DNA from 2 places in the Glutamicibacter sp. GQ173 genome. Region 1 is predicted to be linked to the other one. Evidence: riboswitches for the same ligand, from Rfam matches in the RefSeq annotation. Region 1 holds a riboswitch; the other holds the start of a gene.
What was found. Region 1 has a riboswitch for thiamine pyrophosphate ahead of thiC (phosphomethylpyrimidine synthase ThiC). Riboswitches for the same ligand answer to the same signal wherever they lie in the genome.
Positions count from the first base shown of each region.

Region 2: it holds a riboswitch for thiamine pyrophosphate, as region 1 does, so the genes downstream of both, thiO (glycine oxidase ThiO) here and thiC (phosphomethylpyrimidine synthase ThiC) in region 1, are expected to answer to the same signal.

Region 1 is NZ_JCAXDT010000001.1:532,341-547,892, forward strand. Features, by position in the region: gene AC6CHO_RS02505 (UDP-N-acetylmuramate dehydrogenase) at 1-241, opposite strand, end outside; gene AC6CHO_RS02510 (MFS transporter) at 295-1,524, opposite strand; gene AC6CHO_RS02515 (MaoC family dehydratase) at 1,500-1,940, opposite strand; gene AC6CHO_RS02520 (MaoC family dehydratase N-terminal domain-containing protein) at 1,943-2,389, opposite strand; gene AC6CHO_RS02525 (hypothetical protein) at 2,487-2,762, opposite strand; gene AC6CHO_RS02530 (DUF2797 domain-containing protein) at 2,852-3,793, opposite strand; gene AC6CHO_RS02535 (ABC transporter ATP-binding protein) at 3,846-4,658, opposite strand; gene AC6CHO_RS02540 (FecCD family ABC transporter permease) at 4,658-5,758, opposite strand; gene AC6CHO_RS02545 (FecCD family ABC transporter permease) at 5,755-6,798, opposite strand; gene AC6CHO_RS02550 (iron-siderophore ABC transporter substrate-binding protein) at 6,856-7,905, opposite strand; gene AC6CHO_RS02555 (helix-turn-helix domain-containing protein) at 8,100-8,873, opposite strand; gene AC6CHO_RS02560 (GTP pyrophosphokinase) at 9,104-9,835, shown strand; tRNA gene AC6CHO_RS02565 (tRNA-Met) at 9,960-10,033, opposite strand; tRNA gene AC6CHO_RS02570 (tRNA-Thr) at 10,081-10,152, opposite strand; tRNA gene AC6CHO_RS02575 (tRNA-Thr) at 10,675-10,746, shown strand; TPP riboswitch at 10,922-11,031, shown strand; gene thiC (phosphomethylpyrimidine synthase ThiC) at 11,027-12,769, shown strand; gene AC6CHO_RS02585 (DEAD/DEAH box helicase) at 12,885-14,807, opposite strand; gene AC6CHO_RS02590 (hypothetical protein) at 15,115-15,531, shown strand.
Region 2 is NZ_JCAXDT010000001.1:322,400-337,951, reverse strand. Features, by position in the region: gene AC6CHO_RS01535 (DNA alkylation repair protein) at 1-642, opposite strand, end outside; gene AC6CHO_RS01530 (Fe-S cluster assembly protein HesB) at 767-1,063, opposite strand; gene AC6CHO_RS01525 (GNAT family N-acetyltransferase) at 1,341-1,871, shown strand; gene AC6CHO_RS01520 (GNAT family N-acetyltransferase) at 1,868-2,356, shown strand; gene AC6CHO_RS01515 (isocitrate lyase/PEP mutase family protein) at 2,440-3,207, shown strand; gene AC6CHO_RS01510 (VOC family protein) at 3,315-4,010, shown strand; gene AC6CHO_RS01505 (alpha/beta fold hydrolase) at 4,167-4,961, shown strand; gene AC6CHO_RS01500 (GNAT family N-acetyltransferase) at 5,093-5,554, shown strand; gene AC6CHO_RS01495 (OsmC family protein) at 5,559-5,990, shown strand; gene AC6CHO_RS01490 (mechanosensitive ion channel) at 6,284-7,513, shown strand; gene AC6CHO_RS01485 (GNAT family N-acetyltransferase) at 7,600-8,562, opposite strand; TPP riboswitch at 8,643-8,748, shown strand; gene thiO (glycine oxidase ThiO) at 8,746-9,870, shown strand; gene thiS (sulfur carrier protein ThiS) at 9,867-10,112, shown strand; gene AC6CHO_RS01470 (thiazole synthase) at 10,115-10,933, shown strand; gene AC6CHO_RS01465 (ThiF family adenylyltransferase) at 10,933-12,078, shown strand; gene AC6CHO_RS01460 (GNAT family N-acetyltransferase) at 12,125-12,667, shown strand; gene typA (translational GTPase TypA) at 12,814-14,721, shown strand; gene AC6CHO_RS01450 (hypothetical protein) at 14,702-15,139, shown strand; gene AC6CHO_RS01445 (helix-turn-helix domain-containing protein) at 15,222-15,552, opposite strand, start outside.

The DNA of each region.
Region 1 (15,552 bases):
GGAGCAGGACTTTGCCCGATGGCTGTTCGTCGAGGTGCAGGCCGCGGGTGGCGATCTGGATGGCCACGCCCGGGAATCCTTCGTCGCTGATGACCAGGTTCGACCCACCCCCGATCAGCAGGACTTTCTGGCCCGCGCTATCCGCGGCCGCGACAGCTTGGGCGAGTTCGGCCTCGCTCGTGGCGGTGACCAGCTGATGCGCGGGCCCGCCAACGCGGGTTGTCGTCAGGTTTTTCAGCATTGATTCCATGTGCTTTCAGTGTCGAGGCCATAGCGTGCAGCCAGGTCAACAATCTAGTTTTCGGTTGCTTCGTCGTGTTGCGGATATCCTGCGGCATTCGAAGAGAGGATGTATGCGACAACGATCAGCAGGGAGATCGAGCCCAGCGCTGGCAGCAGGCCAATGGCCTGGGCCAACAGGCCCAGCAGCGGCGGGCCGCCGAGGAATGCGCCATAGCCGATGGTGGAGACCACTGCGACACGCGTGGCAGCATGCAGCGGATCATCGGAGGCGGCGCTCATTGCCAGCGGGAAGGTCAAGGCTACGCCCATGCCCCAAATGGCCAGGGCGGCAAAGGCCAGCGGCAGGCTATTGCCAAAAGCGAAGAGCAATACGCCGATCAATGCGCTCATGGCGCTGGCACGGATCATGGTGACCCGGCCTAGCCGCAAGATCAGATCGCCGGACAACAATCTGGTCAGGGTCATGGCCGTGACAAAAATGCCATAGCCGATCGCTCCGGTTGCTTCCGTGGTATGATACCCGTCGGCCAGGGCCAATGCCACCCAGTCCCCCGCAGCGCCTTCGGCGAGCGCCATGCCCAAAACCAGCACGCCGAGCAGCACGGTCTGCGGTTCGCTCCACGCGCGCCGCAGCGACGGGCCATTGGATGTTCGCGGGGTGCGGCTGAAGTCTTCACCGAAGAACCGCGAGCTGTAGAGCACCGTGCCGATGATGACCAGGCCGATCAGCCCATAGTGGTATTGAAGCGGCAGGCCGATGGCGGCGGCCAGTGCGCCGATCCCGGCGCCGATGACGGTTCCGATGGAAAAGAATCCGTGCAGGGCCGGCATGATGCTCTTGCCCAGGGCCCGTTCCATGGCAGCGCCCTGGACGTTCGAGGCCACATTCCACGAAGCGGTCCCCAGCCCCTGGGTGAACAGGAAAATGCCACAGGCCAGGGTGCTGCCCAGGACTCCGGTGCTGAATCCGACAAGGAGCAGGGAGCCGCCACCGATGGTTGCGGCAATGCGCATGACGTTGGCTGCGCCCAGGCGCAGCACCAATTGGCCTGAGACCGAGACCGACAGGAAGGATCCTGCGCTCATGCACAACAGGAGCAGGCCCACGTTGGCGTGGTCGAGGTCAAGTGCGTCGCGCACTGCTGGCAGTCGCGAGACCAGAGCGGAGATCAATAGTCCGCTGGCCAGGTAGGCTGCCATCAACGCGTTGCGCCAGCGGGTTGCCAGCTGGTGCGCATTGCCGTTTGGGTGCATCTCTAGAGCTGCACCACTGCTTGGCACTTGAGCAGCACCTTGCTGTCGTTGGCGGTGACGGCCAGATCGATGCGGGCGGTGCGCTGTTCGCTATCGAGCGCGCCGACCTTGCCTTCCACCTGGATGCTGGTGCCTTCAAAGTCACCCGGGTTGCTGCCCTCGGGATCTTCGACCACCACCGGCTTGGTGAAGCGGGTCTGGTAGTCGATGATGGCTCCGGGGTTTCCCACCCACTGCGATACCAGGTCGATGACCGAGCCCATGGTGAACATGCCGTGGGCGATGACCGAGGGAAGCTCTACTTCCTTGGCGAAGCGCTCATTCCAGTGGATCGGGTTGAAGTCCCCCGAGGCGCCTGCGTAGCGTACGAGGTCCGCGCGGTTGACCTGCACAATGCGGGAACCGATGACCGTTCCCTTTTCAAGGCTTTCGAATTCGATCATGCTTAGTCCTCAGCTCGTACCAGTAGCGATGAGATGGTGGTGGCGACCGATTCGCCGGCCACGGTGGTGATTTCGGCGCGCGTGGTGATCATCGCACCGGCGCCCATTTCGCGGACCTGGTCAACATGCAGTTCTGCAACCAGTTCGTCGCCGGCGACAATTGGGCGGTGGTGGGTGAAGCGCTGGTCTGCGTGGACCACCCGGGAGAAATCGATGCCCGAGGCCGGGTCGGCAATCAGCTGCGCGTCGGCGCGCTGTGCCACGATGATGGCGAAAGTTGGGGGCGCGACCACGTCGGCGTAGCCCAGCTCCTGGGCTGCCTGCACGTCGAAGTGAGCTGGCGAAGTGGCCTTGGTTGCCTGGGCAAATTCGCGGATTTTTTCGCGTCCTACCTGGTAGGACTCTCCAGCGGGGAATACGCGCCCCACTAGTTCGGGATTGATGCCCATGGATTCTCCTGAACGTTGATGTAACTGAAAATGACGTGCTGGAGCAAGAAGTGTTCCTGCTCTGGCCCGCCATCTGCGGTGTGGTTCTAGCTAAAACTTACTGTGCGTCGTCGGCTGGGCGCTTGGAAGCCCGTGGGGCGGCCAGGCCGTTCTCGACGCGCCACTGGCGGGCGTCCTTGGCCCGGACCATCATGCCGGCGATGTGGCAGAGCATGCCGACGATCATGATGCCGATGGCAGTGTACACCGTGGGCAAGGATGGAATGTTGGCGCCGATGATCGCCAGGATGATGCCTATTCCCATGATGGCCATGGCCGTGAAGACGAGCTTCTTATAGCGTGGTGAGGCAGCTTCCCAAGGAGTGTTGGTCATGGATCAAGTCTAGTTCAGCTCTGGCTTCAGGGCTCATTGGCGCAACGGCATTTCCTCGTGACTCCACCGACAGGGTCTGGACGATGAATCTAGAACAACGCCGACTGCTCTTCCCTGAATTCCCCGCGTTCCTCAGCCAGATCCACCTGGCGGGTTTTCAGCTCGGCCGCATCAAGCAGGCGCAAGGTGGTGCCATCCCCGCTATCGGCCATGATGCTTTGGCCCAGCACCCCTCGGATGCGCAGCTTGTGCCGCGCACCGGGCACCGGGGAGGACCAGGCGTGCAGGGCGCGGGTGTTCCACGCATCGATGACCGGGCGGGCGAAGCCCGGTTGCTCCCAGAGCTCATCACGCAGCTGGACCCCGTAGGTTTCCAGTCCCCGTTGGGCAGCCAAGAAGTCGCGGGCCTGGTTGGCTGCCTGGCCATTGATGGCATCCAGCTGCTGGTAGTCAAGCTCCCAGCCGACCAGTCCCTTGATCTTGGATTTTTGCCGCACCTGCTGGCTCAATCCCACGTGCTCGGTGACCAGGTCTTCAAGTACCCGGATTGCTGTGCCGTCGTTGGCGCGGGCAATGTAGCGGGCAATCGCTGCTCCCTGCTGCGCCAGGCGGGTCCATTGGCTCTGGGCCGAGGTGGTTCCCACCTTGGTGGCACCGTGGGCGAAGCTGGCGATATACAGGAAATGCGGCTGTTCCAGGTATTTGCGCATGCCTTCGGGGGCTTCCCCCGTCTTGTGGAAGTGGTGCATGAATTTGGAATGGTCCAGCCTGCGGCAGCTCTCGCACTGGGTGCCGGTGCGCAAGGCCTTGATTTTGGGGCAGGGCAGAACATTGCGTGAGCCATCGCGATTCATGGTGATGTAGCCGAGGCAGAATTTCAGATCCCCGACCGCCAGGCTCAGCGAGCGGTTCAGCTCCAGGTATTCGGTTTTCCAGTTCTCCCCGGTGCGCAGCCGGAGCATGGGCGCCTGCTCGTGCTGGGAGAATCCGATGCCGTGGCAAAGTTGCCGGGAAACGCTAGCGAGTTCCATCAATACCTTCCTGAAGCTATCCCTACAACCTTAGGGCACGCCGCATTGCCGGCTACGCTCCGGCATGCTCCAGCATGTGGTGCCTTCCTGCCGGCAGGATCAATGGCTTGAGGGTGCTCGGGTCGGCAATCACCTGGCACTGAAGCCCGAAGACCTCGTGGACCACCTGTGCGGTGAGGATGTCTTCCGGCTTGCCCTGCGCGCGGATGGAACCATCGCGCAGGGCAATGAGGTGGTCCGAGTAGCGGGCGGCCAGATTCAGGTCATGGAGCACCATCACCACGGTAGTCCCTCGTTGCCGGTTCAAGTCGGTGAGCAGATCCAGCACATCCAACTGGTGGCTGACATCCAAAAAGGTGGTGGGTTCATCAAGCAGGAGCGTCTCAGTGCCCTGGGCAAGCGCCATCGCAATCCAAACACGCTGCCGCTGCCCGCCGGAGAGTTCATCTACCGGGCGGTCGGCTAATTCCACGGTGTTGGTGACTTCCAGGGCCTCGGCCACCGCGGCGTCGTCGTCTTTGCTCCAGCGGGCAAACAGGCCCTGATGTGGTTGCCGTCCTCGGCCTACGAGGTCCGCGACGGTGATGCCTTCTGGAGCGATCGGGTTTTGCGGCAGCAGCCCTAGGATCTTGGCCAGGGCCTTGGGCTGCATTCGGTGGATGTCCTTGCCATCGAGCAGCACCTGGCCTGCCTTGGGATGCAGCAGCCGGGACATCGAGCGCAACAGGGTGGATTTTCCGCAGGCGTTGGGGCCGACGATGCAGGTGATCTCGCCCGGCGGAATGCGAAGTTCCAGGCCGTCGATGATGGTGCGTTCGCCGTATCCGACCCGAAGGCCGGCAACGGTCAGTTCACGAGGTGGCATTAGAGCGAGCCTCCAGCCCGATTGGTTCGAATGATGAGGTAGACCAGATACGGTGCTCCGAGCACTCCGGTGATAACTCCCACCGGGAATCTGGTGCCCAGCAGGTATTGGCCAGCAAAGTCTGCAACAAGCACCAGCAGCGCGCCGATGAGGGCCGCCGGGATGAGCTTGGAGCCGCGGGCCCCGATGATGCGGCTGGCTATGGGACCCGACAAGAACGCGACAAAGGCGATGGGGCCGGTGGCGGCGGTGGCGAAGGAAATCAAGCCGACGGCCGCCATGATCACGAGGATTCGAGTGCGCTCTACCCGCATCCCCAGCGCAGCAGCGGTGTCATCGCCCATCTGCAGGCTGTCCAGGTGCCTTGTTTGGCTCAACAGCACGGGGCCGAGCACGCCGAGCGCGATCAACGCTGGCATGGTTTCGCCCCAGGTGCTGCCGTTCAAGCTTCCGGTCAGCCAGCGGGTGGCTTCTTGCAGGTCCCATTGCCCAGCTTGGGTCAGCACCCAGCTGATCAGCGATTCCAGCATGGCTGCCACGCCGATGCCAACCAGGATCAGCCGTGTTCCTGCCGCGCCGCCCTTGTAGGCGAGCAAATAGATCAGCGTCGCGATCAGCAGTCCTGCCACGATGGCGAAGACCGAGACCACGCTCCCTGACAGCGACAGGATGACAATCGCGAAAGCTGCGGCTGCGGAGGCACCGGTGCTGATGCCGATGACGTCGGGGCTGGCCAATGGATTGCGCAAGAGGGTCTGGAAGCTGACCCCGGCTAGTCCGAAACTCAGGCCGGCGATCAGGGCGATGGCGGTTCGCGGCAGGCGCAGCGTACCCACGGTGAAGCTGGCGCCGGGCACCTCATGCCCTTGGATCACTTGCCACACCTGGGCTGGCGAATAGTTGGTTTGCCCCAGGCACAGGCTCAGCACGATCATGGCCAGAACCAGCAGGCTGAGCACTGCAACGATGATTCGCCGCTGCTTTGAGCGCTGGTTGCGCGCTCCGCGCAACCGCTGGATCAGGGCTGCGCGCTCCTGGCGCACGATGGTCGCTGCCTGGACACCGGGCTGGGTTGCGGTGCCCGAAATGGAATTGTTCACAGTTCTCGCACCTTAGAACGGCGCACGATGATGATGAATACCGGGGCACCTATCAGTGCGGTCAGGATGCCGACATCCAGTTCTCCGGGCCGGGCGACAACCCGCCCGATGATATCCGAGAGCACCAGCAGCCCGGCTCCGGCCAGGGCCGAAAAAGGCAGGAGCCAGCGCTGGTCAATGCCGACCAGCAGCCGGCACATGTGCGGGACAACCAGCCCGACAAAACCGATGGGGCCCGCCATGGCGGTGGCAGCGCCGCACAAGATCACCGCCGCCAAGGCTGAAACGGCTCGAACGACCATGACCTTCTCGCCGAGGCCGGCGGCCAGTTCGTCGCCCAGGGCCAGCGAATTCAGCGAATTGGCGCTGCCTATGGCAATAGCCAGCCCCACGGCCAGGAAGGGCAGCATGGGCGCAATGTTGGCGAAGGTGGCCCCTCCAACGCCTCCTATTTGCCACGAGCGGATGATGTCGGCCAGGTCTGCGCGCGGCAGCGAGATCGCGGTGACAAATGATGCCAGCGCGGCAGAGGTTGCTGCCCCTGCCAGTGCCAATTTCAAAGGCGTCGCTCCCCCGCGTCCCATGGAGCCGACCACGTAGACGAATACCGCGGCCATGGCGGCGCCCAGGATGGCGGCCCAGATATACCCGTGCGCGGTGCTGATGCCAAACCAGGTAATGCCCATAACCACTGCGAGCGATGCGCCCATGTTGACGCCGAGGATGCTCGGATCAGCCAGGGGATTTCTGGTGACTGCTTGCATGATCGCCCCGGAGAGTCCCAGCGCTGCGCCGATGACCAGTGCCAGCACTGTTCGCGGCACACGTTTGACGACGGCCGCTTGCGGCACGTTGTCGCTGTGTCCGAGAAATCCTGCCCAAATGTCTGATGGAGCCACGTGCCTGGCGCCGATGGAAACTGATCCAACGGCCAGTATGAGCACTATTAGTACGGCCATAACCAGCCAGAACAGACGCCGACGGCGTGGCTGGCGAACGGGTGCGCCGGCCACGCCGCGACGTGTAGCAACTTCATTCATAGTGAGGTAATTCCCCGACCTTCAACTTTCGGTGCGTGCGTCGAAGCCAATTGGCGGTTACTTGCCTGCTTTGGATGCTGCTTCATCTAGCAGGTCAAGGTAGTCATCGAGCACCCATGAAATTGCCAGCGGCGTAGGGTTTGCCGCGGTGCCCAGCGGACCGCTTCCATCAAGGGCCACGATTGCTTCGTTCTTGACTGCTGGCATCTGCGACAGCAGCGGATCTGCTTCGAGCGTGTCAATGAGGGTGTCGTTGCCATAGGTGACAATCACATCGACGTCCGAGAGCTCGTCAACGTTTTCGGCTGAGATTTCACCGGAGAATTTCACTTCACCGCTGGAGGCTTCTGCCACTGCCTTGGGAGTGGTCATCCCCAGGTCATCAAAGAATGCGGTGCGGGTGTCGTGCGTGGTGTAGTAGTTGACCGTGGACAGGTCCGCTGGGTCTACGTGAGTCACGAACATCACCGATTTTCCGGTGATGTTGGGGTGCTTTTCGAGACCTTCAGCAATGTCCTGTTCAATGCCCGCGATCAGTTCCTTGCCTTCGGCTTCTTGGCCCATGGCTTCGGAGCTGAGTTCAATATTCTCGCGCCAGCTGGTGGACCATGCTGCTTGAGGGTAGGCCACTACAGGAGCGATTTGGCTCAGGGTGTCGTAGTCTTCCTCGGTGAGTCCCGAGTATCCAGCCAAGATCAGGTCCGGGTTGGAATTTGCTACGGCTTCAAAGTCCACGCCATCGGTTTCGTCGAAAAGCACCGGGGTGTCTCCACCGAGCTCGGTGAGCTTTTCCTCGACCCATGGCAGGATTCCGTCGCCGTCATCATCACCAAAATTCGCTGCGGCCATTCCCACTGGGACGACGCCGAGTGCGAGTGGAACTTCCTGGTTGGACCAGTTCACGGTGGCAATGCGTTCGGGCTTCTTGGAGATCTCTGCCGTGCCCAGGGCGTGTTTGATGCTCTTTGGGAAGCCCTGATTTTCTCCGGATGCGGCGGTGGCCTGTTCATCAGAACCCGTGGCGGCTGATGAACATCCTGCCAGCGCCAATGCACCTGCGGTGATGAGGGCGGCAGGTTTCCAGAAGTTGCGGCGTGATGCGAGCATGGGTGATTCTCCACGAGGTGTCAGCGAGTGTGCCCAACAGGGAGGGTGCTTATTTGTCAGAGAATCATTGCCGGCAATAGGTGCAATTCTCGTTTAGCAATCCACTTAGGTGAGCCTTTCCTCTCTATCGTATTGATCGCATGGAATGTTCGCAATCACGCGAAATTGACAATATTCGCGCAAAACGGACACGGCTATTTTGAATCGCGAAAAGTTGAGAGCGTAAATCCCGTATTCCGGCGAAATGCTGCACCCAGTGAGCTCTGGGAGCTGAAGCCAAGCAGCTGGGCAATATCCTGGAGGTCATCGCCTCGAGCCACCATTTCCATGGCTTGCTGCGCATGCAACGAGGCGACCCACCGTGAATAGCCGCTGCCCGTTTCAGCTTGAAACGCCCTGGAGATCGTTCGCCCACTGACCCCCAACCGATCAGACCATTGCTGAAGGCCTAGCGCGGGCTGGGGCTCATCAACCATGACACTGACTATTGGCTGCAGCAGATCCGCCTGTGGCATATGAATGGACAGATGGCCTGGTGCGGGTTCCAAATTATCCATCGCTGCAGCTTCCGTGATGGCACGCGACGTTGGATTCAAGCCCGGATCCGCCAGACGCTCCAAGAGCAGCCTCAACAGAGGTGTTATGACGACCGGGACAGGCTCCAGGGCAATTGGCTCAACACTGTCGATCCCGAAATGGCTCATATTGCACACGCTCCCGGCACAAGCCCGGCCTTCATGCAAGACGCCGGCTGGCAGCCAGACACCCATCACTGGCGTAATGGTCCACATTCGCGGGCCGACGCTCACAGTGGAAGCGCCACGCTGATTCCATAGCAGCTCGTGCGTTGGGTGGGAATGCGATGGCCAGCAAGTGTCGATGTCAACGCGCTCTTGAAAGAACCCGATAACGAACGGAACATCGATAGCGCCTGCTGCGTAGGCCGGAAGCTTCCGTTGTTCAATCATGACCGCACCTCAGTTGCCTAACGCTCCACGTCCACCCGATAGATTCACGACTTCTTCTGGCCCAATTCTTAGATGGATGACCTACGCTAAAACTATAGAGCGTTCGTGTCTGTTGACATCGCCCCAACCTGCAGAGGTGATTTAGGATTTCCACTCCAAACCCAGAAGACAACGGCGGCGTTATCCCGCTGCCTTCTACGGCAAACCTGAGTTCAGGCGAACTACAAGAAATGACCCAGGCATTCCGGCTACAGTTCCAGCGATTCATGATGGAATACCAGTTTGCCGTCGACGAAGTTCTGACCAAAGTCTCGATTCTTCGTGAAGAGTTCCTCTACCTGCACAAGTACAATCCCATTGAGCACATTACCTCCCGGGTAAAAACTCCGGAAAGCATCATGCGCAAGGTGAGCCAGAGGAATATCCATCCTTCCCTCTCGGCCATCAGGGAGAACATCAGCGACATCGCCGGTGTCCGAATCACCTGCAGCTTCGTGAAGGACATCTACAAGGTACTCAATACCTTGACCGCGCAAAATGACATTCGAGTCATCCAGATCAAGGATTACATCAAGAATCCAAAGCCAAGCGGTTACAAGAGCGTGCATGCCATCGTTGAAATCCCGGTCTTCCTCTCGGACGGACCGGTGAATGTCATTGTTGAGCTGCAGATCCGCACTATCGCCCAAGACTTCTGGGCCAGCCTGGAACACAAGATCTTTTACAAGTACGAAGGCGAAGTCCCTGCCTATTTGGCTTCAGAACTTGCCGAAGCCGCAGCCGTAGCCACCAAGCTTGATATGCAGATGCAGCGACTGCATACAGAGGTTCATGGCCACGACGCCAACGACGAAAACGCTAACGGGCAAGAAGTAGACGCGGAAGTAATACAAGGACTGCTCATGCTTGCCAAGGAAGCTTCAACAGGCAAGGAGCACCGCGATAAGGGCGCAACCCAGTAGCGATAGCCCAAAAATAGAGCAAGGCCTCCGAGCGAAAGATTGTTGCGCTCGGAGGACTTGCTCGTTACAGATATTTTCAGAAACGAAAAAGCCCCGAAATCCAAGGATTTCGGGGCAAAATCTGTAGCGGCGCCGGGACTCGATCCCGGGACCTCACGATTATGAGTCGTGCGCTCTAACCAGCTGAGCTACGCCGCCACAAGTGAGAAGCAATCCAGTAGAAGCCAAGAAAGCTTCTCACTCAGAGCCCCCTGCCGGAATCGATCCGGCGACCTCGTTCTTACCAAGAACGCGCTCTACCACTGAGCTAAGGGGGCAACGAGTAAATACTCTACACGGATTCGCGCACAAACAAAAATCGGCGTTCAACCCTCTAATTCGACACCAGTCGGGAGAATAACCACTAGTCAGATTCGGTTATTGGCGATTTAGGCACTCACGCGGCACAACCAGTGGCACAAAAGTGCTTTGGTGACGATGCTCACTGAGGGGAATTTGGTGATCAGCCTGCAATTATCCGCCCCCTTAATTCACTTCTAATTTGCATGGCAAGCAAGCCCGGCACCCTTCAAACACAGCAGGAATGCTGCAACGGCTCCGGGTGCGAATGGGCAAGCCCCAAGAACGCCCCTAATGCGGTCGGAAGAGCCAGAATAAATCGATGATCCCTGTGGCGCCAATAGACTTTTCCCCTGATCGAATACTGGTGCCTGGAAAACTTCCGCAGGCAGTGACCCACCGCCCGCATTCCGGGCTTGAGTAGTACGCTTGTGACCTCAGCTACAAATCCATTCAGGATTTTGCAAACGTCAGAAACCTGTGTAGAGTATTTACTCGTTGCCCCCTTAGCTCAGTGGTAGAGCGCGTTCTTGGTAAGAACGAGGTCGCCGGATCGATTCCGGCAGGGGGCTCGAAATAAGAGAGACAATCTGATTGCAGATTGTCTCTCTTTTCGTTTACCCAGAACTTTTATTCTGGACCGAATATGGCCAGAATTTCATCCTCGCTTCGCAAAAAACATTTCGCTGGCCGATCGTCACCTTGTGGACTGTTTGCCTCCGATAGAAATTTTCGTGCTAGTGTCATCTGCGACCACACGGGAGCCCCATGGCAAGGGCTGAGATCGGACTGCAGCTGTCCGCGACCGTTGAACCTGTCCGGGTAATGCCGGCGAAGGAAGTGAGTTTCTCAATGGAACAATTTGAACAGCATTCCGCCCACTCTCTCGCGTTCCGCGAAGCCGATGGGATTTCAGTTCCGGTTACGCAGATCCAGCTTGCGGACTCCCCCAATGGCCAGCCCAACGAGCCGGTGGTTGTGTATCGCACCAGCGGGCCGGGAAGCGAACCAACGCAGGGACTGAAACCGTTTCGGGAATCTTGGATACTTGAGCGTGGAGACGTGCAGCGATATGCGGGACGCGAGCGGAACCTGCATGACGATGGGCGTTCAGCGGTCCGCCGCGGTACTGCCAGCGATGAGTGGGCTGGACGTTCCGCTCAGCCGCTCAAGGCCGTAGACGGGGCAGCAGTGACTCAAATGCACTACGCTCGTGCTGGAGTCATCACCCCGGAAATGCGCTATGTAGCATTGCGCGAAGAATGCGATGTAGAGCTGGTGCGCAGCGAGCTTGCCGCCGGACGAGCGATCATTCCCTCGAATATCAACCACCCTGAATCCGAACCGATGATCATCGGCAAAGCGTTTCTCGTAAAGATCAATGCGAATATCGGCAATTCAGCAGTGACCAGCTCCATCGCTGAAGAAGTCTCCAAATTGCAGTGGGCCACCAAATGGGGCGCAGACACTGTCATGGACCTTTCGACCGGCGATGACATCCACACCACCCGCGAATGGATCATTCGAAATTCGCCGGTCCCCATCGGCACCGTGCCGATCTACCAGGCACTGGAAAAGGTCAATGGCGAAGCGAACGCCCTGACCTGGGAGATTTTCCGGGACACCGTCATTGAGCAATGCGAGCAGGGCGTGGACTACATGACCATCCATGCCGGCGTGCTCTTGCGCTATGTCCCGCTGACAGCCAACCGCGTCACCGGAATCGTTTCGCGCGGCGGATCCATCATGGCCGGATGGTGCCTGGCTCATCACCAGGAGAATTTCCTCTACACGCACTTTGACGAGCTGTGTGAAATCTTTGCGCAGTACGACGTGGCCTTCTCATTGGGCGACGGGCTGCGTCCGGGATCCATTGCCGACGCCAATGATGCGGCCCAATTCGCTGAACTTGATACCCTTGCCGAATTGACCAAGCGCGCGTGGAAGTACGATGTTCAGGTGATGGTGGAAGGACCGGGGCACATCCCTTTCCACATGGTCCGCGAGAACGTGGAACGCCAGCAGGAACTGTGCGACGGCGCGCCCTTCTATACGCTAGGCCCGTTGGTCACCGATGTCGCACCCGGCTACGATCACGTCACCAGCGCCATTGGCGCCACCGAAATCGCCCGTTATGGCACCGCCATGCTTTGCTATGTCACGCCCAAGGAACATCTGGGATTGCCTAATCGCGATGATGTGAAAACCGGTGTGATTACCTACAAGATTGCAGCACATGCCGCAGATCTGGCCAAGGGGCATCCTGGGGCCACCGCCCGCGACGACGCGCTGAGCAAGGCTCGCTTCGAGTTCCGCTGGAACGACCAGTTCTCCCTGAGCCTGGACCCTGTCACGGCGCAGGAATTCCATGATGAGACGTTGCCTGCGGAACCTGCCAAGACGGCCCACTTCTGCTCGATGTGCGGCCCGAAGTTCTGTTCCATGCGCATCTCCCAGGACATTCGCAACGAGTACGGCTCAGCGGAAGCGCAAGCTGCGTTGGCGGGCATGGCGCAGAAGAGCCGGGAGTTCGTAGAAAGCGGCGGAAAAGTCTATCTCGGCGATGATATTCCGGTAGGCAGTACCGCCCCGTAGAGCTGGGGCTGCGGCCCCTATTGTTGTGGAAACGATAATGCCCCTGGATCAAGCCTTTTGGCTTGATCCAGGGGCATTATGCTGTGCTAGCTAATAAGCTGCAGCGGGCGCTGGCTTAGTAGTCGCGACGTCCACCGCTGCGACCCGAATCGCTGAAGCGATCCTTGCCACCACGGCCACCGAAGCGCTTTTCGCCGCCACCACGACGGTCGTTGAAGCCGCCACCGCGTCCACCGCGGAATCCACCACGGTCGCCACCGCCGCGTCCACCACGGAATCCACCGCGGTCGCCTTCGTCATCGCCACGTGGCTTGCGGCCGGAATCCAGCTCCATGCTGATCAGCTCGCCGCCGATGCGGGTCTTGGACAGTGCACGCCACTGGTCCTTACTCAGCTCTGCTGGCAACTCAACCAAGGTGTGGTCCGAACGGATCTCAATGCCACCGATTTCGGAGGAGTTGAAGCCGCCTTCGTTAGCCAAAGCGCCAACGATCGAGCCTGGCTGCACGCGGTTGCGGCGGCCGATGGCCAAACGGTACATGGCGTTGCCTTCGGCAGCGGTCTTGCGCGCACGTGGGCCGCGGTCTCCGCGATCGCCACGGTCACCGCGGTCGCCACGCTCTGGGCGATCGCGATCCATGCGGGCCTTCTTCGAAGCAGGAATCACTGGTTCGGTCATCAACAGCGGGCGTCCACCCTGGGCCATCAAGGCCAAAGCGGCAGCGATTTCCAGCTGATCGAGATCTTCGTGATCAGCAGCGAACTTCTCGACGATTTCGCGGAAGGTGGTCAGATCCTGGCCGCTGATGGTCTTGTCGATGCGATCGGTGAACTTCTGGATGCGGCGGTCGTTGACCGAGTCCAGGGAAGGCAACTGCATCTGGGTCACCGGCTGGCGGGTAGCCTTTTCGATGGCACGCAGCAAGTACTTCTCGCGCGGGGTCATGAACAGGATCGCGTCACCCGAGCGGCCGGCACGGCCGGTACGGCCAATGCGGTGCACGTAGGACTCGGTGTCATGCGGGATGTCGAAGTTGATGACGTGGGAGATGCGCTCCACGTCCAAACCACGAGCTGCAACGTCGGTAGCAACCAGGATGTCGATCTTGCCCGAGCGCAGGTTCTCAACGGTGCGCTCACGCTGCTGCTGAGGGATGTCGCCGTTGATGGCTGCAGCGGTGAAGCCGCGGGCCTTCAGCTTGTCAGCCAAGTCCTCGGTAGCCATCTTGGTGCGAACGAAGGTGATGACACCCTCGAATTCCTCGGATTCGAGGATGCGGGTCATCGCGTCCAGCTTGTGGGCACCCATGACCTGCAGGTAACGCTGGGTGATGTTGGTGCCGGTGGACTGCTTGGACTTCACGGCAACTTCCTGCGGGTTGCGCAGGTATTCCGAAGCGATGCGGCGGATGGTGCGTGGCATGGTTGCCGAGAACAGGGCAACCTGCTTGTCCTCAGGGGTGGCTTCCAAGATCTTGTCGACCTCTTCGGCGAAGCCCATGCGCAGCATTTCGTCGGCCTCATCGAGTACCACGTACTGCAGGTTCGACAGGTCCAGGGAACCCTTGTTGATGTGGTCGATAACGCGACCCGGGGTACCGACGACTACCTGTGCTCCACGGCGCAGGCCGTTGAGCTGCGGGCCGTATGGCGAGCCACCGTACACTGGCAGAACGGTGAAGTTCGGCAGGTACTTGGCGTAGGAAGTGAAGGCTTCGGCGACCTGGAGGGCCAGCTCGCGCGTTGGAGCCAGAACCAGGATCTGCGGGGTCTTGGCTGGACCATTGGTGTCAGCCAGTTCTGCCATGCGGGACAGGGCAGGAAGTGCGAAAGCAGCGGTCTTACCGGTACCGGTCTGAGCCAGACCGACAACGTCGCGGCCTTCGAGAAGCAGTGGAATGGTTGCTGCCTGAATTGGCGATGGCTTTTCGTAGCCAAGGTCGGCAAGCGAGGCAAGCACGCGGGCATCCAGACCAAGTTCGGAGAAGAGCACGGTTGGCTCTTCTGGGGTCTGGTTGTCGTCAGTGTTTACGGGCATGTCAGAAGACACGAAGAATTACCTCATTCGTTGGGGATGGGCCTTGGCCGTCCCCAAAGAAACGACGTATAGGCTGCACAGTCAGATACAAGTCACGCTCACCAAGCGCTCCCCTATGACATAAAGACCCGCACACACTTTGCGGAAAATACAACACGAGAAGGCTCCGGCCTCAAAAATTGGGCTGGATGCGAGAGGGATACCCTGATGTTCGCGAACACTTAACACTAACGTGTAACCCCTGTAATTGTCAGTGCTCAGCCCGTGTGAGATCGGGCACCGCGACAAAGCACGTAGTGTTATAGGTGTGAAAAATCCTCTATTGGCGCGACGCCCGGACGAGCCCGTCCCCGGTGGCCTGCTCATCGCCCAGGTGCTCTGGTTCCTTGCCGGAGTGCTGTTCCTTGGCTTTGGAGGCTTCCTGATTTATGAGCACAGCGACACGGCATCGCTGAACTTTGGCGCCGTTGCCTTGGCTTTGTTTTTTGCCGTGGCAGGCTGTGCCTGCGCAGTGCTCGGATACCGGCTATTCATCGGCGAGCGCTCTGCCCGCGCCAATTTGACCTGGCTCGGCGTGATCACGGCCCTGCCGCTGCTTCTGCGTTTCGGACGCTATTCCCTGCTCGCTGCCATCATCATGTTCAGCGTGGCCTTGATGTGGACACCCAGCAGCAATCGCTACTTCAAGATTGTCTCGCCCAAGCCGGCAAAAACCCGCCGGTAGCGCCAGCCACCTCACCGCGGA
Region 2 (15,552 bases), 210 kb from region 1:
CAGGACCAGCTCGGGATCGTGGCGGCTCAGATCATTGAGATGATTTGCAACCGAACGTCGAACGTACTCGCTTGGATCTCGGTACAGGGCGTCCAAGACTGGAATGGTGAGCGTGGGATTCTTGATAATTTGCGGGACACGAGCAGCCCATGGCAAATACGGGCGGGTTCCTTCACTGGCCAGCCGCCTCACATGCTCATCGGGCGAGGCAGTCCATTGCTGTGCAAAACGCAGGGCTGCCTCAAGGTCGTGTTTGAGCAGGACGCGGATTGCGAATTCTGAGCTCAAGCGAGGGGTGAGCAAGGCCAGCATGTCCATTGCATCCTCGAACGTGGCCTGCGTATTTTCACTCGCAGCACGAGTGGCCAGGGCCGAGGTGACCGGCCAGATCATCCAACCGGTGAAGGACGGCGATTCATGTGCTGCTGCCTTGATGACGTCGGCGAGCTGGGAGTAGTTCTCCGGGAAGTCCGCCAGGAGCCCGTCGCGCAGTGCATCTGAGCGTTCCCGCAAACTCAAATCAGGCAGATTTTTTGTTGCAGCGTTCAGGGAGTTCAAGGCATGCTCAGGGGCAGCGTCCTGCAGCTCTCGGATAAGTTGCTCGGCGACAGGAACGCCAATGAGCTGATCGGCAAAAGGCATGAGGCCATTCTTTACCGGAATCCGACAATGCGCGAATCAGCCGAACATGAACCTCAAAATCAATGGGAGCCGCCAGAACAGGCGGCTCCCATTGGAAGCATTTGGGGTTCCCAGCCAGAGCGGGTCAGTTCTGTACGAGGATTTGGAAGCTGACGCTTCCCTGTTCATCAACGGCGGCGTCCAGTACCTTGTCGTCTAGCTCGTCGGCCACTAGTTCATCAAGGTAGACCGGGCTGCCTTCGCCGGAAATAACCGTATCGGTTTCCTCCGGCTCGGGAACGATCTGAATGGCCAAGGCTGCTTCCTCAGGCGTGTTGGTCTTTTCTGCCTGGTGGATGCGCAGGCCAGCCTTTTCGGCCTCGGACTGGTTGGTGACGATAGCGGTCACGATGGATGCTGCTTGATCGGTCAGTGCGAGCACGGTGGCTCTCCTTCCGGTTGCGGACATACCAAGGTCAGGGCATGTGGGTGCCACGATTCCAAAAACAACTCAGAATCTCAAACGCGCTTAACAGCTGCGAAATATCCTCACAGGTAAGCTGTGGAATCAGATAGGGTCCGGCCCCGAACCTGGCGCCAGGCTGCGGCGCTTCATCCGCAAAGGCCCCGACAAACCTAAGGAATGAGTCATCAAATCTGGATCTGAAGGCCAATACAGGCAAAGACCGGCATCGCCTCTAGCTGGATCCCGGCAAGTCATGGCCATTGGCCGAAGAGTCGAGCTCGCAGAATTCCTCAGAAGCGATCTTGCGGCTGTTCACTCCTACACATCAAATCCCGAGGTCTGCCGCTATAGCACCTGGGGGCCGAACACTCTCGCTGAAACCGAGGAATTCCTCGCCGATGCGATGGAACTGCAGCCCGGACGGATCATTGCGGCAGTGATGGTGGCAGGGAAGGTCATAGGTTCCGCCGCCATTTGGCGAACCGGCGAACGGCAAAGGGCAGGGGAGATGGGCTATACCTTGAGCCAGGAATATTGGGGTCAAGGTCTTGCTACTGAAGTAGCAAATTTGCTGCTCAAGCTGGGGTTCGAAAAATTGGGTCTCACCAGGGTTGAAGCCACCTGCGACCCCGGGAATGCTGCTTCCATTCGCGTCTTGGAAAAATCTGGATTTAGATTTGTCCAGCGCCGGGTGGCCATTGAACCGGCCGCTGAAGGAAGGAAAGAGTCATTGGTTTATGCCTTGAATGCGCCTGTTTCCGGTGAAGGGGCAATGAACCAGTGAATCCCAGCGATATTATTGCGAAGCGTGATGAACCCGTGCCGGAGGACGTTGCACGGCTGCTAGCCAGCGTGCCCGAATGGTTTGCCCAGCAAGAATCCAACGCGCAATACATCCGGGCAGCGAGCTCCAAGGAAACCTGGACAGTTCGCGACACCCAGCAGCAGGTTATCGCAGTGGCCCTGGTAGATCGCCACTTTCCGCAAGCCATTGAGATACACCTCATTGTGGTGGATCGGGCGCACCATGGACTTGGAATCGGCAGCGAACTTGTTGCGGCCATTGAGCGCGATGCGCTCGCCGGGAACGTGAGGCTGATGCAGGTCAAGACGCTAGGTGCTTCGCATCCTGATGCCGGCTATGCCAAGACGAGGAGATTCTACGAAAAGCTGGGGTTCCTTTCACTGGAAGAAACCGAGCTTTGGGGACCTGGGACCCCGTGTTTGATCATGGTCAAGCCGCTAGCCCAGGTGGCTGCATCCGCTTGAGGCTGAAAAATTGCCTTTGACCTGTTGGCAAGTGGTTCAGGCTCCGTAGACTGGGCTCGAACCACTTTCTTCAGGAGGCAGCTTTGTCGGATTTTAAAGAACGTGCCCGGACACTGGCGAACCAGCACGAATCTGGTGATCTTCTAGTCATGCCCACAGTGTGGGATACCTTCAGTGCCGCATTGGCCGCCGATGCCGGGTTTGCCAGCTTGACGATTGGCAGCCATCCGGTCGCAGATTCCATCGGCAGCGCTGATGGGGAAAAGATGGATTTTGCCGACTACCTTGCTGTAGTCCAGCGGATCACCTCGGCGGTGAACGTGCCCGTGAGTGCAGACGTGGAATCCGGGTATGGCTTGAGCCCGCAAGAATTGTTCGAGCGTGTATTTGCGGCAGGCGCGGTCGGGGTCAATATTGAAGATGTCGTGCACAGGGAAGGCAAGCGCGTGCGTGCCCGCCAAGAACATGCAGACTACATCCATGGCGTTCGAGCAGCCGCGGATGCAGCCGGCGTGGATTTTGTGATCAATGGGCGCACCGACGCAGTGAAACTTACCGAGCACTTCGCGGACCCTTTTGCTGAAGCTATCGAGCGAATCAAGCTGCTTGAACAAGCCGGTGCCCGCAGCGTTTACCCGGTGGCCCTCTCAACAGCAGATCAGGTGGAACAAGCAGTTCAAGCTGTCTCGATTCCCATGAATGTCACGGCTCACCCGGTCACAGCGCACGCTGCCGGGGACCTTTCGGCTTTGCGCAAACTTGGAGTGCGGCGCGTGAGTTTCGGGCCGCTATGGCAGAAATGGCTGGCCGAAGTTTCTTCCCAGCAGCTCAGCGCATGGCGCCAGAGCTAGAAAATAGTAACCGCTGAAATTGGTCCTGCCGCAATGAAGTTGGGTGCGGCGGGCCAATAGGCCGCTGGAAAGGTGCCAGCTGCCGGCACAAGAATGAGTGAGGCTAGATGTACTGGGAGAACCTGGTTTTTGATGCTGCGATGCCACACGAGCAGGGCAAGTATTGGGAAGAACTGCTGGATACCGAAACCTTTACGGACAACGAAGGAGGGCTGGAAACCCGGCTTCAATTCTCCGGCGAACGATATCTGGATTTATGTTTTCCCACGGTCAGCGATCCCGAACCCGCTTCACAACGGGTCTATCCGGTATTAGCTTCCAGCGGCCGTACCGCATCATCGGATGCCGGCAAGAAGAATCCGCCTCGCGAAGAGCGCACTGACATCGCGGGCCGGCAGTACTTCGTCCTGAATGGCTCTGCCGAAAGAGGGCGCCCGCTGAATTTATTCGCCGTAGAATTGCACAGCGCCGATCCAGAACGCGACGCGCAGTTTTGGGCAAATCTCACCGGTTTTCGCACTGATTCCCAGGACCCGACCGTTCTGGTGCACCCTAGCGGTACCGGAGCGCTAATCAGGCTGGTTCCCGAAACGCAGCCTAAAACCGCAGCCAAGTCTTCGGTCCATCTCGATCTGCGGCTGGAGCCGGGAGATGACCCCAGGCAGATTGTGGAAATGGTTCAAGAGCAGGGTGGAACTGAACTTGATCACAAATGGGGCGAGGTTCCCTGGCGAGTATTTTTGGATCCGTCGGGAAACGAATTCTGCATCTTGCCTGCCCCTGCCGCTAACAGCCAGCCATAGCAGATTGCCAAAAATCCATGTCGCTGCCGGGCAAGAGTAGCGAGAGCTTGAAAACCACGCGTATTGGAAGGGCAAGGACGACCAATTGAAAGCCTGGCCACGGTCCTGTCCCAGCAAGCCTGGACCAGCACCCACGAAGGAAATGAGCGACACCCGATGCACAAGATCCACGGCAGTGGTTTACCGCTATTCATGATTCACGGTAATGGTGTCGATCACCGGATCCTGTTGCCGCTGGACGGGGCGCTCGCCGAAAGCGGGACCTTCGAACGCCACTACATCGACTTGCCTGGCTTCGGGGAATGCGATCCACTTTACAATGCTGGAGGACTTCCTGAGCTGGCGGATTGGCTGGAGAGCGAAATTCGTTCCATCATCGGCGATGGGCCGTTCGCTCTATTGGGCAATTCAATGGGCGGGCTCCTATGCCAAGAGATCGCTGACAGATTCGGTGATGCTGTGCAAGGGATGTTCCTCATTGCTCCGGCGGTATACCCGGATAGCCAGCAGCGGACGCTTCCAGAACGTGCTGTGGCAATCCACGATCAAGAATTGTTTCTGTCCCTGAGCAAGAGAGACGCTGAGCTATTCGCCGATGTTGCCGTCATCCAAACTCGGGATGCATGGGAAGAATTCTCGAAATGGGTTCTGCCCGGAATTTTGTCGGCTGATTTAAGGGCCATGGCCAAACTTGCCAAGCGCTATTTCCTTGAACCACTGCCGCTTCATCGCGAGAATCAACTCTCCAATCCAGTCTCAATCGTCTGCGGCAGGGATGATCATGTCACCGGATTCGAAGATCCTCAACGATTAACAATGCGCTACCCGGACTTGCATTTAAAGATTATTGAATCGGCTGGGCACAACGTGCATATTGAGCAACCGGCGTTAGTGGCGCACGAAATTCGGGCTTGGGCAGAACGAGTCCAGCGTTTGCCTTTGTCGAAGTAGCAGCCTGGATTACCGATGTCTACCACTACTAATCCGATTGATTCTTGAAAATAGTTGTTGAGTAAAGTCTGATCTGGGATTAGATTTCCTTCAAGCATGGTGGTTAGTTGTTCGAAAGCAGGAATCAGCTTATGGAAGACTCGATTGTCCTTCGCGAATGGACGAGCATCGATGAAGTTCCGGACTTGTTAGATGTCTGGAAAGGCTCTGTTGAATGCCGGCTAGATTTCCTCTCGGCATATGACCTCGATGCTGTAGCCACGGCTCTAGAATCCATATATTCGCAAACTTTGCACGTGGGAATTGCCCAACAAGGAGATCAGATTCTGGGTTTCGCCGCTTGGAATGATTCGGAAATTGAAATTCTATGGGTGCGGCATGCTGATCGCCACCATGGAGTGGGCAGATTGCTCCTGAGCCACATCATCGAACACAGCCCTGAAGCTGGCGTTCATTTGGACGCGCAACGGACACTTGCCATTGAGTTTTTCCAAAACTGCGGGTTCCGGCAGGTGCCAATTGTTGTTAATGAGTCTTCACCGCGGCTTTTATGGCGTTACGACTTCTCGCGAGTGGATAACGTGGCACGATAGTTTCATGAGTGAAAACAGCCGAGAAATTCGTGAAGTTATTGTTCAGCGCACCGAATCAAGCAAGTACACAGCCACCAGCCTTGCAACAGGGGCAAGCGTTGAATTTGGCCAGGGTGATGGACTGCTAACACCGGTTGAGCTGATGCTCGCAGCTATTGCCGGCTGCTCGTCAATCGATGTTGACGTAGCGACGACTCGTCGCAGCGAACCAGAGAAATTTGATGTGCGCGCCAGCGGCTACAAGATTTCCGAAGACGGTGCCAGCCGCATGGACGACATTCATCTCGAGTTCGATTTGAAATTCCCTGATACCGAAGAGGGCCGTAAAGCAGCCAGCATGGTCGAGCGAATTGTGAAGTTGTCGCACGATAAATACTGCACTGTCTCACGCACGGTCGAACTCGGGGCTTCGGTCGTCAGTGAAGTAGTTGAATAAATAGTTAAGGCTCAACTTTTCTACTCGTGAGCTAGCGCTGGAAAGTAGAAACTACAAGTCACTCCAAGGAAATTCACGGAATTGACGATTTGAGAACTTTCAAATTTTTTGCGTTTCAGTAGTGTTTGAGATCACTTTCTGCGGTTTTAGTTGAATCCTTGCTTGGAAGATTCGGTTTTCGCAGTTGGAGCTGTGTAACTCCAATGAATCAGGCTGTAAATTCAACTCTTTGCCCTAGTCAGAGCTGGTCCTTCATCGTAGGGTCAAGGTGTCCCTACGTTGAAGGAGCAGACATGCAAACTGAGAACGTCTTAGGCAACATCGACTGGGCGTCAATGCTACAAAAGGTAGCCATTGCGCTAGTCATTCTCATCATTACGTGGCTTGTGGCGCGAATAGTTCGCTGGGCTGCAGCCAAACTAGTGACCAGGGTGAAATTCCTGCAGAAGCAGGGAAACGACGGAGCTCAAATAGGCCAATCTCTTGGCAAGGTCGCTGGACTGATTGTTTGGCTTTTTGGCCTCGTCGCAATCCTTCAGGTCTTTGCACTCTCTGAAGTTCTTACGCCGGTTCAGGGCCTGCTCGGCGGAGTCATGGCATTCATCCCGAACCTCATCGGCGCCGGCTTTATCTTCTTCATTGGCTATGTCATCGCAAACATTGTTCGTCAGCTGTTGACCACTGGCCTGGGAACTGTCGACTTCAGCGGACTAGTCCGCAAGCTGACTCCAGGCGATGAGCCGGTAGATGAAGTCCAGTCTCGCGAGGCCCAAGCAAAGATCGTCGATATCATCGCGAATATCGTCTTCGCCCTGATCCTTCTGGTTGTTGCCATATCTGCACTGCAGGTCCTGGGAATCGCGGCCATTTCGCAGCCTGCTGAGCAAATGCTACAGCTGGTCTTCACCGCCATCCCACAGGTCATCATGGCACTGGTGCTGTTGGCAGTTGGCTTCCTGATTGCAAAGTTTGTTGGACAGCTGCTGGAGTCCACCCTGCACGGTGTAGGCACTGATCGCGTCGTTGCCGGCTGGGGCGTTGTTCCAGAAGGCAAGAGTGCATCGGGCATCATCGCCGGCATCGTGAAGATTGCTATCGTGCTGTTCTTCGGCGTGATGGCAGCGCAGATGCTGAACTTCCCGGCAATCACCAATATCCTCAATGAGATTCTGGAACTGGGTGGCAAGATCCTCTTCGGTGCAGCAATCGTTGCCGCAGGCTTCGTCGTCGCTAACGTGATCGGCAAGTTCATGGGCGACACCACTGCCTCGAAGATTATCCGCTACACGGCCATCGCGCTGTTCGTTGCAATGGGCCTGAAATACATGGGCATTGCGGACTCGATCATCAACATGGCCTTCGGTGCAATTGTCATCGGCGCAGCCCTGGCAGCGGCCCTGGCCTTCGGGCTTGGCGGCCGCGAAGCAGCAGCTCGCACCCTGAACAAGATCGATACCGACAAGCTGAGCTCCAACGGCCCGGATTCGGCACCACCGGCACCGCCGACGTCGCCAGGCATATAAACATCCCGAACAGAACCTAAGGGGACATCAGGAGCGTCGCGGAATCCACCGAGGATTTCGCGGCGTTTCTGCGTCTGGGCCCAGCCCTAAGCCAGGCGAAGTGGCAGCGGAGCTACAGCGCCGGGCGGATCCGTTCTTAGCCGGGCGTAGGTGTAGACGTCGATGCGTTCACCGTTGACAAGGAATTTGCCCCGCTCGGTTCCTTCACGCAGAAAACCATTGTTTTCGGCTACGCTGCGTGAACCGGGATTATTGGCCCGCAGGCCAAGCTCCAAGCGGTAGAAATCAAGATCATCAAAAAGATAATTCGCCAGTGTGGCAACTGCCCTCGCAGTGAGCGAACGACCGCGATACTCCTGATGCATCCAGTACCAAATCCAAGCATTGGCATTTGAATGATCCAGAGTCCCGCAAACAAGCCCGATCAACCGGTCATTGGCAGTGATCGCCAACGGGAATTGGCTTTGTTCGCCGTTCAACAGGGCATCCACGTAGGCCCGTGCCTTTTCCGGCGTATCGGCATCGCCTTGGCGCCGCATATCCGGATGGGAAATGAACGCCTCGTATACGGAGCCGGCGTCCAACGCGCTGAGCTGCCTCACGCTAAATTCCTCGGCAACGCCTGTTGCCCGGACGCTGACAAGCCCTGCAGGCTTGCTTGCGCCGTGGCCTGTGAGCGTGCCTTGGTGAAACAGCATCTGCCACTCGCCTTGCTCGCGGAACCATAATGAGCTGCGAAGTGCCGGGCGACGGCCGCTGGCCTTCCAGCGCAACTGGATGAGGTTTTCTGATAGCCGGATGGCCAAGGGCTCGCTAACGCGCAACCGCTCGGCGGAAGGATCTTCAGTAGCCAGCAATTCTATGACTTGGTCCCTGTCGTACGTTCTTCCGCTTGCGCCGATTTCAAAGAAGTTCTCATGCAGGATTTCGCCAAGCAATTTTCGGTTGCCACGCAGCGAGGCAGTGAGCAGCTGCTGTTCCAGACCGGCAACCGCTCTGAACAGTTGAGAATCGACGGGCAATTCTGCGGGATATTCCTGTTGCGCCATGTCCGTAAGTACATCACAAAAGATGACGGGACTAAGTCAACAGCAGTTCGCTTTTCAGGGCTGGCTCATGCTTATAATCGCAAATACTCCGCGGGAGCCTGAGACCGACCAGGCTGAGAGGGCACTGAGCCGACCGCTACACCTGATGCGGGTCATGCCGCCGTAGGAAGGAAGCGTGCCACTGTGCATGTCAACATTGTTGGCTCCGGAATCATCGGCCTAGCCACCGCATTCGAGCTCAGCTCACGCGGCCACACCACCACCATCATCGACCCGGCACCTGGCCAGGGCGCCAGCTACGCAGCAGCCGGGATGCTGGCCCCAGCAGCCGAAACCGTCTGGGGCCAAGGCCCCCTGCACCAGCTGCTGTCCGCATCCAGCGCCCGCTACCCCCAGTTCATTGATCGCCTGGAAGCGGCCACGGGCGTGCGCCCTGACTACCTGCAAAGCACAACCCTGGTCGTCGCGGCTGAACCTGCCGACCGCGAAGCGCTCCACGATCTAGTGGAGCTGCAGAACTCATTGGGATTGTCCGCCGAAAAACTGTTGCCGAGCCAAGCCAGGTCCTTGGAACCAGCCTTGGCCAGCAATATCTCCGGGGCGGTGCTCTGCGCTGAAGACCATCAGATCGATCCCCGTTCCGTCGTGCGCATCCTGCTCCAGCATTTTCACAATGACCTGGTCCATGAGCAGGCCGAAGAGCTGGTCACCGAAGGATCAGGCACCTGCGCCGTTCGCACGGCCTCAGGAAAAGTTTTCGCAGCCGATCAAACCATTATCGCCACCGCGCTGGGCACGGTGAAGGGACTGGGCAAGCTGCCATTGCGCCCAGTGCACGGTGACATCCTGCGGATTCAAAGCCCGCCGGGCCCCGCCCTGCTGTCCAGGATTATTCGAGGCATTGTCCACCGGCAGAACGTGTATCTGGTTCCGCGCAAGGACGGCAGCCTCGTGCTCGGTGCCAGCGTTCGGGAAGACCAGAACCCGGAAGTCAATGTGGGCGCCATGTACAACTTGCTCGACAACGCCCGCAGGCTTGTCCCGGGAATTATCGACTGTTCACTGAACGAAGTCATCGCAAGGCCAAGGCCGGCAACTGCCGATGACCGCCCGCTGATCGGGCGCATTGACCCGGGCCTGGTGCTCTCCACCGGCTATTCGCGCCATGGGGTGCTGCTCAGCCCCTTGGGATCCGAATTGACTGCGGATCTCGCCGAAAACAACAAAAGAAATCCACTGTTGAATGACGTTGATCCACAACGTTTTCCAACACTTTCCGCAACCGCCGCACTGGAGCAACTCGGATGACATTGATCAACATCATTTTTAATTCCCAGCAAGTTCAGCTGGAAGCCGGTACCAGCCTGCGTGACTTCATTAGCGCGCAAATCGGCAAGGAACTCGACACAGATTCAAAAGCAGTCGACGGCAGCAAGCTCGGGGTGGCCGCGGCCGTGAACGGCGCAGTCATTCCCCGCAGCAGCTGGAACAGCAAAGCGCTTGAAGACGGGCACAGCATAGAACTCGTTACCGCAGCCCAGGGAGGCTAAGCATGGAATCGCAAGAATTCACCGAGCTGGATCTCAACAACGACCCTTTTGTCGTCGCCGGACGCACCCTTTCCTCGCGGCTTATCCTGGGCACGGGAGGGGCCACCTCATTAACTACGCTGGATAGCGCGCTCACCATTTCTGGCACGGAATTGACCACCGTTGCCATCCGCCATTTCTCTGCTGCCGGGGCAGGCAACGTCTATGAGCTGCTCCAGCGCAACAACGTCATTCCTTTGCCTAATACCGCAGGGTGTTTCACCGCCCGTGATGCGGTACTGACCGCGCAGCTGGCCCGTGAAGCGCTGGAAACGGACTGGATCAAACTTGAAGTGATTGCAGACGAGCACACCTTGCTGCCAGATCCGCTGGAACTGTACTCGGCAACCGAGCAGCTTGTGGCCGATGGATTCCAGGTATTCGCCTACACCAATGATGACCCTGCACTGGCGCAGCGGCTCCAGGATGCCGGCGTGGCAGCCATCATGCCTGCTGGCGCTCCGATCGGTTCAGGTCTGGGAATTTTGAACCCGCACAATATTTCCACCATTGTTTCCCGTGCCAATGTTCCGGTGATCCTGGATGCCGGGGTGGGAACAGCCTCCGACGCGGCGCTGGCCATGGAACTAGGCTGCGATGCCGTGCTGCTGGCCAGCGCAGTGACCCGCGCGCATAACGCTCCGCTGATGGCCGCGGCCATGAGGGACGCTGTGCGAGCTGGCCGCGCGGCCCGTCTGGCCGGCAGGATTCCACGACGCGATACCGCACTTGCGTCCTCGCCCGCACAGGGAATGATGCAAACCTTGGTCGGTGAATTCTAATGCTGCGCCAACCGCTCTGCGAACCTGCCGCAGGGATCGATCCGGGCCAGCTGGCCCGCTATTCACGGCATCTTACCCTGCCCGGGGTAGGGGAAGAGGGGCAGCGGCGCATCATCAATGCCAAGGTCCTGATTATTGGCGCCGGGGGACTGGGCAGTCCCATCGCCAGTTATCTGATTGCCGCCGGAGTAGGCCGGATCGGCGTACTCGATGATGACTCGGTAGAGCTGTCGAACTTGCAGCGCCAGATCATGCATCGCGAATCCGATGTCGGCCGGCCAAAAGTCGATTCCGTGCAGAGGCTGGCCGCCGAACACAACAGCACTGTTGTCATTGAACCGCTCAACCAGCGGCTCAGCGAAGACAACGCCCTGGAGCTTTTCGCCGCCTACGACCTTGTCGTTGATGGCAGCGACAACTTCTCCACGAGATACCTCGCCTCCGACGCTGCCGAAATCACCGGGACCCCGCTGGTGTGGGGCACGCTCTTCCAGTTTTCGGGCCAGGTATCGGTTTTTGACCCGCGAACCGGCCCGATGCTGCGCGATATCTTCCCGGAAATCCCGGATGCTGATTCGGTTCCGAGCTGCGCCGAAGGCGGTGTCTTCGGAGCACTGTGCGGAGTGGTGGGTTCGGTAATGAGCACCGAAGCGCTCAAGCTGATTACAGGTATTGGCCTCACGCTCAGCGGCAAGCTCTGGCTCTACGATGCCTTGGCTGCCAGTGTTCGGTCCTTGGAATTTGTCGCCGACCCGCAGCGCGAGCGAGTAGTCCAGCTGGGCCAGTACCAGCCGGTCTCTTGCGCCATTGAAGATCCTTTCGCCAGCCTGAGCGTGCATGAGCTGGCTGCAATGCAACGGGATAACGAGGTGCTCGTCGTTGATGTGCGCGAGTCGTGGGAGCGTGGCATCGCCGCGATTCCCCACAGCATTCATGTGCCGTTGGACCGATTGCTGGCGGGAGAGCATGCGCAAATACCACGCGATGCCGGCATCATCGTGATGGTTTGCAAGAGCGGTGTCCGCTCCCGAAAGGCCGCCAGCCATATGTCGCGGCAACAGGCGGGAACCGGCAAGATCTACAGCCTGGATGGCGGGACAGTGCAGTGGTTCGCAGAAATCGAGGGGCAGAAAATCGCCTACTAGCCGGACGCTGGACTGGCAAGGAATGGTGCACTGGCATAATGGCTTCATGACACTTTCAGCCGCACTGGAATTCCGTGAACTAGCTAGTCAAGACGAGCAGCAGGCCATCGACGCCCATCGGGCCATGCTGGACGACGATTTCGAATTCTTGCCGACTTGGTCTGCCGATGAGCTGTGGGAGGACTACACCTACCGGATGAGCGCAGGACGCCGCGGCGAGCATATCCCTCAGGGCTGGGTGCGTTCGGCGCTCTTCGGCGCTTTCGATGATGGTGAATTGGTAGGGCGTGTCTCGGTGAGATACGAGCTTAACGATTTCTTGCTTCAAAATGGCGGGCACATCGGCTACGGAGTTCTTTCCGAGCACCGCCGCCGTGGCTTGGCAACTGCGCTTTGCCAGTTTGGCCTGCGTGAAGTCCAGGAGGCCGGCGTGTCGAGCGCGCTGGTCACCTGCGACAGCACGAACTTCGGTTCCATCGCGACGATACAAAAGTGCGGGGGAGTTCCAGACTCGCAGGTTCCGTACCTGAAAGCAGCCGACGGGTCCAAGACCCTGCGCTACTGGATTTCCACTCAATCCACCCCATGATTTTCCGCGACTTTACGTGAAATTCTTGTATGTTCTGACACAGAGCGCCGGAGTATTTGCTGGAACAGCGTAAACTTGTTTGTTGGGTCGACTTTGGCCCCGACTCCTTAGACCCAAAATCCTCGAGCGGAAGTGAGCCTTCACGCATGTCAGTTAACACCATTAGTCGCGACGAACTTCGCAATGTAGCCATCGTTGCACACGTTGACCACGGCAAGACCACCCTGGTCAACGCAATGCTCCAGCAGACCGGCGCATTCGACAGCCATGGTGAAACCGAAGATCGCGTGATGGACTCCGGCGAGCTGGAACGCGAGAAGGGCATCACCATTCTTGCCAAGAACACCACCGTGTTCTACAACGGCCCAGCTGCTGACGGCAAGAACATGACCATCAACGTTATCGACACCCCGGGTCACGCTGACTTCGGTGGCGAGGTCGAGCGCGGCCTGTCCATGGTGGACGGCGTGGTTCTGCTCGTTGATGCTTCTGAAGGCCCACTGCCACAGACCCGCTTCGTGCTGCGCAAGGCCTTGAGCGCCAACCTGCCAGTCATCATCGTGGTCAACAAGACCGACCGCCCGGACTCCCGCATCGATGGCGTCATCTCGGACTCCATGGACCTGTTGCTGGGCCTGGCATCAGACCTGGCTGATGAAGCTCCAGACCTGGATCTGGACGCCATCTTGAACGTCCCTGTGGTCTTCGCGTCGGGCAAGGCCGGTTACGCTTCGATGAACCAGCCAGCCGATGGCACCTTGCCAGACAACGAAGATCTCGAGCCGCTGTTCGAGACCATCATCAAGCACGTTCCTGCTCCGACCTACGAAGAGGGCGAAGTTCTGCAGGCACACGTCACCAACCTTGATGCATCGCCATTCCTCGGCCGTCTGGCCCTGCTGCGCATGATCAACGGCACCCTGCGCAAGGGCCAGCAGGTTAACTGGGCCCGCCAGGACGGCACCATGAAGCAGGTGAAGATCACCGAGCTTCTGGCTACCAAGGGTCTGCAGCGTGTTCCAGCTGAAGAAGCTGGACCAGGCGAGATTGTCGCAGTGGCCGGTATCGAGGACATCATGATTGGTGAAACCCTCACCGACTTGGAGAACCCAAAGCCGCTGCCACTGATCACCGTTGATCCACCAGCAATTTCGATGACCATCGGTATCAACACCTCGCCACTTGCTGGCAAGGTCAAGGGCGCCAAGGTCACCGCACGCCAGGTCAAGGACCGCCTTGACAAGGAACTGATCGGTAACGTTTCGCTGAACATCCTGCCGACCGAGCGTCCGGACGCTTGGGAAGTCCAGGGCCGTGGCGAATTGGCACTGGCTATCCTCGTTGAGCAGATGCGTCGCGAAGGCTTCGAGCTGACCGTTGGCAAGCCACAGGTAGTGACCAAGATGGTTGACGGCAAGGTCCACGAGCCAATGGAGCACATGATCATTGACGTGCCCGAAGAGTACCTGGGTGCCATCACCCAGTTGATGGCTTCGCGCAAGGGCCGCATGACCAACATGGCCAACCACGGCACCGGCTGGGTTCGCATGGAATTCATGGTTCCTGCACGTGGCCTGATCGGCTTCCGTACCCGCTTCCTGACCGAAACCCGTGGCGCAGGCATCGCTTCGTCGCTGGCTGAAGGCTACGAGCCATGGGCAGGTGCCATCGAATACCGCATCAACGGATCGATTGTTGCCGACCGCGCTGGCGTTGTGACTCCATTCGCAATGATCAACCTGCAGGAACGCATGAGCTTCTTCGTGAAGCCAACCGAAGAGGTTTACGAGGGCATGATCGTTGGCGAGAACTCGCGCGCCGATGACATGGACGTGAACATCACCAAGGAAAAGAAGCTCACCAACATGCGTGCAGCTTCCTCGGACAGCTTCGAGAACCTGACCCCGCCACAGACTCTGACCCTGGAAGAGTCCCTGGAATTCGCTCGCGAAGACGAGTGCGTTGAGGTTACCCCAGAAGCTATCCGTATCCGCAAGGTGCTGCTGAACGCCAATGACCGTGCCAAGGCAACCCGTGCACGCGCTCGCGCCTAATCAGCGAAAAAACCAGGGCAGCAACCTCTCAGCGCTTTGGCGCGGAGCTGTTGCCGCCCTGGTAGCAGGACTATTTGGCACTGCTATCCACGCCTCCATCAGCTACACCGGAAACGACGTGCCGCTGGTGTGGGGCGTTGCAGTAGCCTGGCTGCTGCTTGGCCTGCTGGTGTACTGGGCTGCGGTGTCCTCAGGGAAACTGTGGTCCGGGGCGCTGGCGCTGATCGGCTGCTATGTCTGCGTGGGATTGATATCCTACGTCGGCAATGACCAGCTGATCCTCGGCATGCAGTACTACCAATACCTTCCCGGACCGGCGCTGGCTTCGGCTCTGTGGATGTATGGAATGATCGTTCCTGCGATCATCGGCCTGGTGCTGGCCCTGCGAGCTATTCGCAAACAGCATCGCCCGGACTAAACACCGAAGGCGCACTTCCCGCGATTGGGGAGTGCGCCTTCGCTGGTTAATGCCAGGTGCAAAGATCTTGGAATCTGCAGTTCTAGCTGCTCTTATTGCCAGTGATGTCCAGGTGGTGGGCCAGGAAGAGCGAGGTTGCCACGCCATCTTCTTCGGGCTCACGCATCGCGTAGTCTTCAATAACCGAACGCAGCCGCGACATCATTTCCTGACGGGACTCTTCGCTGAGCTTCAGGCCCACACGGATGATCTGGATTTCTTGGGGATCCAGTCCCTCAATTTCCTGCAGGAAGGTATCGACAAGCATGGGAGCAGCGTCTGGGATGCGCGTTCCCCACGACTGCTTGGTACTCCGGTAGGGAACTTCCTTTGCGCCACGGTTGCCGCGCCGGGCCTCTTCCGGGGCGAGGTAG